DNA from 2 places in the Leucobacter sp. NPDC015123 genome. Region 2 is predicted to be linked to the other one. Evidence: riboswitches for the same ligand, from Rfam matches in the RefSeq annotation. Region 2 holds a riboswitch; the other holds the start of a gene.
What was found. A riboswitch is a leader RNA that binds a small molecule or an ion and turns the genes downstream of it on or off. The one in region 2 is predicted to bind thiamine pyrophosphate.

Region 1 (3,397 bases), 310 kb from region 2:
CTGTGAGCCTGTATACCTCGGTCTCGATGTTCGCGAACTCGCGCCCGCCAAGAATCAGCACGACGCCAAACGAGGTCGCGCAGAACAGGAACACGAGCGCCCCGGCAGATGCGAGCGCCGGGCCGAGCGCGGGCAGCGTGACCGTGCAGAACACCCTCACCGGGCCTGCCCCGAGCGTGCGCGCTGCCTGCCCCTGGCGGGTGTCCAGCTGCGCCCAGTAGCCCCCGACTGTGCGCGCCACGACGGTGACGTTGAAGAATGCGAGCGCGAGCACGACGACCACGAGCGACCTGTCGAGGCCAAGCCAGTACAGGGCTCCCCCGGGCCCGAACAGTGCGGTGAACGCGACGCCGACGACGACGGCAGGCAGCACAAACGGCACTGTGAGTAGCGCCCTGAGCACCCCGCGCCCGCGGAACTCAAGGCGGTAGAGCACGTAGGCCGCGGGGACGCCGAGCAGGATCGCGACGACAGTCGCGAGGCTCGCCTGCACGAGCGTGTTCTGCAGCACCCGCCAGCTGCGTTCGAGCCCGAGCACCTCCGGGAGGCCGCCGAGGTCGAGCTGCCCGCCGCTCGTGAGACCCGTCGCGACGAGCGCGATGACAGGCCAGAGGAAGAAGACCCCGACGAAGAGCACAGGAATCGCCGCTGCGAACCCCCAAGCGAGGGGCCCGAGCGGGCGACGTGAGCGTGCACGCACCGCGACTTCCTCTGACCTGTATCGTGCTCTGTTAGAGCCCGACGGCGTCGCCGAGCGTCCGCAGCCAACCGTCGAGGCCCGCCTGGATCTCGGTTGCTGGCAGGTCGTGTGTCTGGCCCGACTCTGGCAGCGGCGCGAACTTCGCCCAGCTTGCGGGCAGCTCCACGTCTTCGTCGACAGGGTACATGTACATGTTGTCGGCGATGCCTGACTGGAACTCCTCAGAGAGCAGGTACTCAACGACGGCGCGCGCTCCGTCTGGGTTCTCGCCGCCCTTGAGCACGCCAGCGTATTCGACCTGCTGCGAGCAGGTGTCGAGCAGCGCCCTCGTATTCGATGCGCTCTCGTCGTCGTTCACAGTGAACGCTGGCGACGTCGAGTAGGAGACGACGATCGGCCTGGTGCCTGTCTCGCTCACGCCGGTGAACTCCGTGTTGTAGGCCTCGGTCCAGCCCTGCACGGTGCGGGCGCCGTTCGCTTCGAGGCGCTTCCAGTAGTCAACGAAGCCGTCCTCGCCGAACGCTGCAATCGTCGCGATCATGAACGAAGCGCCCGTGCTTGATGCCGTGGGATCGAGCAGCACGGTGAGGTCCTTGTAGGCGGGATCCGCGAGGTCGTCGAGCGTCTCCGGCTCTGCGATACCCTTCTCCGCGAACCACGCGGTGTCGATGTTTACGCATGTCGCCCCGCGGTCGATCGGCACGAGCGGCACGCTGCCCGATTCCGCACTTTCGGCATCGAGCTCGGTGGCGAGCAGGAGGCCGTCACCCTTCAGGAGACTTGCCGGAACCGGCAGCGCTACGTCGTTCTCGATCAGGCGGGAGGCGAGCGTATTGTCGACGCCAAAAAACGCGTCAGCAATCGGCGCCCCCTTTGTGAGCACAAGCTTGTTCGCGAGTTGGCCGCCGTCGCCAGCAGTGAGAACTTCGACGTCGTAGCCTGTCGCCGCGCTCGCGAGCTGTGAGAACTCGTCGCCGTCGACGAAGCTGTCATGGACGACGAGCGTGACCTTCGCCGAGTCGCCGTCTTCAGCGCTCGAATCCTGGCCCCCAGCGCAGCCAGTGAGGGCGAGCATGGCGGCGAGTGGGAGCGCGATAAGCGCAGCCAATGTGTAAGAGCGTGCACGTGTACGCATAACGAGAAGAGTCCTTCCTCCGCTGGCATGAACCAGATCAGGTTGAACGGTCGGAGCACGCGTGCTCCCTCTCAGCCCCGCGCGCCGGGACTCCCGTGGATTGCTCCCTCAGCCTAGCCCTTACGGCCGGGCCAGCGCCAGCCGGCTCGCTTCTCGTCGCCACCGCGGTCTGCGTCGAGATCGACGTTGTCCCAAGAGTAAGCCTCGACGAGGGCTTCCTCGTCGATTTGAGCGTCGACGGCTTCGCTCGCGGTCGCCTCCTCTGCGGGATGTGCGGTAACGGCTTCGACAGGTCCCGTCACCGCGTGCTGATCGAAGAGCTCGGCGTCTGGTTGGGGGACGTGCAGGCTACCCGGATCCGCGTCCGCTGAATCCACTCCCGCTGGATCGGCGTCGCGCGTATGCCACCATGCCCGGTCGCTAGCCGGCGCCAAGGCGCTGTCGCCCGGCATGCCTGGCGTACCCTTGAGGTCGGGCAGGATGTCGGTGTCAACATCGACATCGACATCGAGCTCAAGCGGCTCGGTGAGTTGATCGTCGACGCGGCTCCCCGCCGAGGCTCGCGCGTGCGGGACGAGTGGCGACACTGGCGCGAGCCGTTGCTCGTCCTCGACGGGATCTTCTTCTGACGCCGTCCTGGCAGGAGCCTGGCGCACTGTCGCTGGGTCGGGCTCTCCGCCGAGTGCAATCCCTCGATCAGGATCGGCAGCGGCCCCGTCGTCCCCAAGCCCGAGAAGCGCGGCGACCTCGCCTGGCCCTGCGACGACCCGCCGGGCGATATCGGCGCGCGCCGCGAGCGCACCAAGTAGGCAGCCAACCCCGAGCTCCGCGGCGGCAAGGCCCGCGGCCCGCCAGACGTCGGGTCCAACTTCTGCGAGCCGCCCCGGCCCGAGAGCGCCTGTCGCCGTCCAGTTAAGCAATGCGATGGTGAGCCCTGCGACGATCACGGCCCCTGCGATCTGAGCCCCCAGGCGTGCCATGGACTGGCGGCGCGCCACGTCGCCGAGCCCGATCCCAACTGCAAGCCCGAGGAGCACGAGGAGAAGCGGAGCGAGCACCGCGACGCTCCCCCACCCGTCAGGGATCGCAGCGAGCACCGGAATGCCTGGCATCGGGCCGAGCAGTTGCCCGAAGGGCGAAGCCGAGCTGCCGATACCGACGGCGAAGCCGGAGCCTGTCAGCCACGCACCGCTCCAGATCACGAACACGGGCAGCAGCGCGAGCTGCAGGAGAAACATCAGGATCGTGCCGGCCAGGTCGAGCTGCAGCGCCTCTGACGCGCCGATCACCAGCGCGAAACGGCCGAGCAGCGAAAACGTGAATCCGAGCGCGGCGATCCCGATGTATGCCGCGACAAGCGCTGAGGCGAGCCTCAAGGCCTGCCCCGCCACGCGGGGAACGACAGCAGGCCGCGGGATCCGAAGTCGCCCGAGCCCAGCTTCGATCCCGCTGACCGCCGCTATCCACCAGGGGTGTTCGTCGCGCGCTGCCCGGGTGAGGTAGGCAACCCCAGACGGTGCGCCGTAGACGATTGCTGCGCACCCAGCGGCGGCCGCCCAGCC
Region 2 (3,397 bases):
CGCGATGATCCCGAGCGCTGGCACGGTGCCCTGCTTCAGCGCGGCGCCGAGCTTGTCGGGCGAGGAGATTGCGAGGACGAGGCTCGCCGCGACCATTGAGCCCGCTCCGGTGAAGACGAGGGTCGCCCCAACGGGCAGGTTCCCGGCGGCGACGAATACGATGCCGAGCGCGACTGCCACCGCGAGAAATAGGTTGTAGAACCCCTGGTTGAACGCGAGGGCATGCTGCGCCTTCGCCTCTTCGACAGTGCCGGTGCCGAAGGTCTTGCGGGCTCGCTCGCTCGTCCAGGCCATGGATTCGAGGTAGAAGATGAACACGTGAATGAGTGCTGCGGCTCCGGTGAGCACAAGGCCGGCGATCACCATGATGTGACTCGTTTCTCTAACTGCGCGTCGGCGGCAGCCGGCGTTCGCGAAATACTGTATCGATCAGTACACTATAACGAGAGGGTCGATCACGCAATCATTCTGAGGAGACGGCATGGGGCGCACGCAGCAGTTCGACACCGCGGAGGTCGTGCGGGCCGCCCGTGAGGTGTTTTGGGTGAACGGCTACGAGGCAAGCTCCCTCCCAGCACTTGAAACGGCGACGGGCTTGAAGCGATCGAGCATCTATCACGCGTTCGGGTCGAAGCATGGCCTGTTCGAGGCAGTGATCGAGAGCTACTTGAACGAGGTGATCCGCCCACGGCTCGCTCCGCTCGTCGCCGCCGAGGTCGAAGCCGACGCGCTCGAGAACTACCTCACGGGGCTCCGCGCGGCGCTCTTGCGAACGGGCACGACCGCAGCGACGAGCGGTTGCCTCCTCGTGAATGCCGCGGGCGCACCGATCTCACAAGACGCGGCCGTCGCGAGCGTCATCGCAGCGTACAGGGCCGAGCTGAGTGCGGCCTTCGCAAACGGCGTCGCAGCGCGGTTCCCATCTCTGGCGAATGCGCAGGCAGATGTGCTGACCGCCGCGTGCACCGGCCTCGTAATCGCAGCCGTTGCGCTCGTGCGAGTGACGCCCGAGGCTGCTGTCGGAAGCGTCGACGCCGCGCTCGCTCTCATCGAAGAACGCGCGGTTCAGGGCTAGCGGCCGCCCGCGACACTCCGGCCTTGACCCGAGGCATACGTTCGTCGCTATGCTGAGGGTTCCAGTACACATCCGCTGGGGGGGCCCGAACGGGCTGAGATCTGCCGAATGAGGCGGACCACCCCAGGAACCTGATCTCGTTAACACGAGCGGAGGGAAGCGGTCACCATGTTGATCCATGTTCACGTGTCGCCCACACCAATGGGAGACGAAAACGGTCGATACAGCTGCGTCGAGGGCGCGATTCGCGTCATCGAGCAGAGCGGTCTCGAGTACGAGGTCGGCGCGCTCGGCACGACAGTTCAGGGTCCTGCGGAGCGCCTCTGGCCGCTCATGCGCGAGCTGCACGATGCGACGCTTCAGGCTGGTGCGGATCGCGTCATGACGCACTTTCGCATCCTCGAGGCAAAAGACGACGTCATCGAGGCATCGATGACCGAGCTCGCCGCCCGCATCACGCACTAGCGCGCAGGCCGCCGTGAGAACTCTCACGCGGCAGATCCTTCCCGCGCTCCTCGCCGTCGTAGGCCTGGTGCTCGCGTGGGGTCTGCTCGTGCGCCTCACCGACGCTCCTGCGTATCTCATTCCGTCGCCCATGAGCGTGTGGGCGGCGGGCTGGGGCGACAGGGAGCTGCTCAGCTCGCACCTGGCGGCGACGCTTAGGATCGCGCTTCTCGGGTTCGCGCTCGGGGCGCTCGGCGGCGTCGCGATCGGGATCCTGCTCGGGCTGTCTGCCACGCTACGGCGGGCGGCGGAACCGCTGCTCATCGCGAGTCAGGCGATTCCTCCGGTGGTGCTCGCGCCGATCCTGATCTCTGCGATGGGGTTCGGGGCGCTCCCGAAGGTCCTTGTCGTGGCGCTTGGGGCGTTCTTCCCGATCGCGATCAGCGCGAGCGCCGCGATGCGCGACGCCGACAGGTACCTCGTCGATCTGCTGCAATCGATGGGGGCGTCACCGCTCACCGTACTGCGTCGCGTACGGCTGCCGGGGGCGGTGCCCGCGATTGTCGCCGGAGCCAAGGTCGCCGCGAGCTACGTCGTGTTTAGCGCAATCATCGCCGAGTGGATGGGTTCGTCCGTCGGGCTCGGCGTCTACCTGCAACGTTCACAAGCGAGCTACAGGATGGACCAGCTGTTCGCCGCTGTCGGCGTCATCGCCGTGCTCGGCGTGCTGCTGTTCTGGCTCGCATCCCTGATCGGAGACACCGTGCTGTCGCGGTTCCGATCCACACTCAACAGAAAGGGCGTCTAGCCATGGCCGCTCCCTCCCAGACCACAGTCACACCTGCGGGCCGTGCCCGCCGTTCGGGCCTCGCCGCCGCCGCGCTCGCCGGCGCAGCTGCTGCCGCGCTCGCCTTGGTCGGATGCTCGGCCGCAGCGCCTGGCACCGGCGCACCCGCAGACGGGGCTCAGTCGCTGGGCTCCGGGACAGAGCTCACGCCCGTCACTCTCATGTTGAACTGGACGCCGAACGCTCACCACGCAGGGTTCTACTACGCCAAGGAACACGGGCTGTACGAGAAGGCAGGGCTCGACGTCGAGATTCTCGAACCCGGCGACGGCATCGGGGCCGCGGCCTCGGTGGCGGAAGGTCGTGCCGAATTTGGAATCTCGCAGGCCGAATCGCTGCTGCCCGCCCGCGCCGCAGGAATGGATCTTGAGGCGGTCGCGACGCTCCTGCCAGTGAACGACTCGGTGCTCATGGGCGTGAAGAGATCCGGCTTCTCCGACGACCCCGGCTCGCTCGCGGGCCTCACCTACGGCGGCTACGGGGGAGCGCTCGAGACCGAGATCATGTCGGCGCTCACGACATGCGGCGGCGGCAACCCCGCCGACGTGGAGTTCATCGAGATCGGCAACGTCGACTACCTCGCGGGGCTCGAACAGGGCAAGTTCGATGTGACGTGGGTGTTCGGGGGCTGGGACGCACTCCGGGCGCAGGCCGAAAATGACGACGTTGTCGTGCTTCCGATGGCCGCGCACGACGATTGTATTCCGAACTGGTACACGCCAGTGATCGTGGGAAACTCGGCGAACATGGCGCAGGAGCCAGAGACTGCGCGGGCGTTTCTTGCAGCAACGAGTCTCGGCTACGACGCGGTTGTAGCGGATCCGGCCGCTGGCGCCAAGGCGCTCCTCGCCGCGGCGCCCGAGCTCGACGCCGCTCTCGTCGAGCGGGCTGTCTCGTACTACGCGCCCCGGTTCACGGCGCAGGGACGCTTCGGCGAAATGGACGAGGCGGTCTGGCAGCGCTTCACCGATTTCCTTGTTGAGGCAGACATGCTTGACGACGCGTCGCCGGTGAACGGTGCATGGACGAAC

Region 1: it holds a riboswitch for thiamine pyrophosphate, as region 2 does, so the genes downstream of both, ACF07D_RS01200 (thiamine ABC transporter substrate binding subunit) here and ACF07D_RS02740 (MTH1187 family thiamine-binding protein) in region 2, are expected to answer to the same signal.

Annotation. Positions count from the first base shown of each region.
Region 1 is NZ_JBIBVH010000001.1:280,656-284,052, forward strand. Features, by position in the region: gene ACF07D_RS01195 (ABC transporter permease) at 1-700, opposite strand, end outside; gene ACF07D_RS01200 (thiamine ABC transporter substrate binding subunit) at 732-1,835, opposite strand; TPP riboswitch at 1,833-1,942, opposite strand; gene ACF07D_RS01205 (DUF6350 family protein) at 1,949-3,397, opposite strand, start outside.
Region 2 is NZ_JBIBVH010000001.1:593,866-597,262, reverse strand. Features, by position in the region: gene ACF07D_RS02750 (DUF1304 domain-containing protein) at 1-366, opposite strand, end outside; gene ACF07D_RS02745 (TetR/AcrR family transcriptional regulator) at 482-1,075, shown strand; TPP riboswitch at 1,143-1,250, shown strand; gene ACF07D_RS02740 (MTH1187 family thiamine-binding protein) at 1,262-1,540, shown strand; gene ACF07D_RS02735 (ABC transporter permease) at 1,554-2,327, shown strand; gene ACF07D_RS02730 (ABC transporter substrate-binding protein) at 2,330-3,397, shown strand, end outside.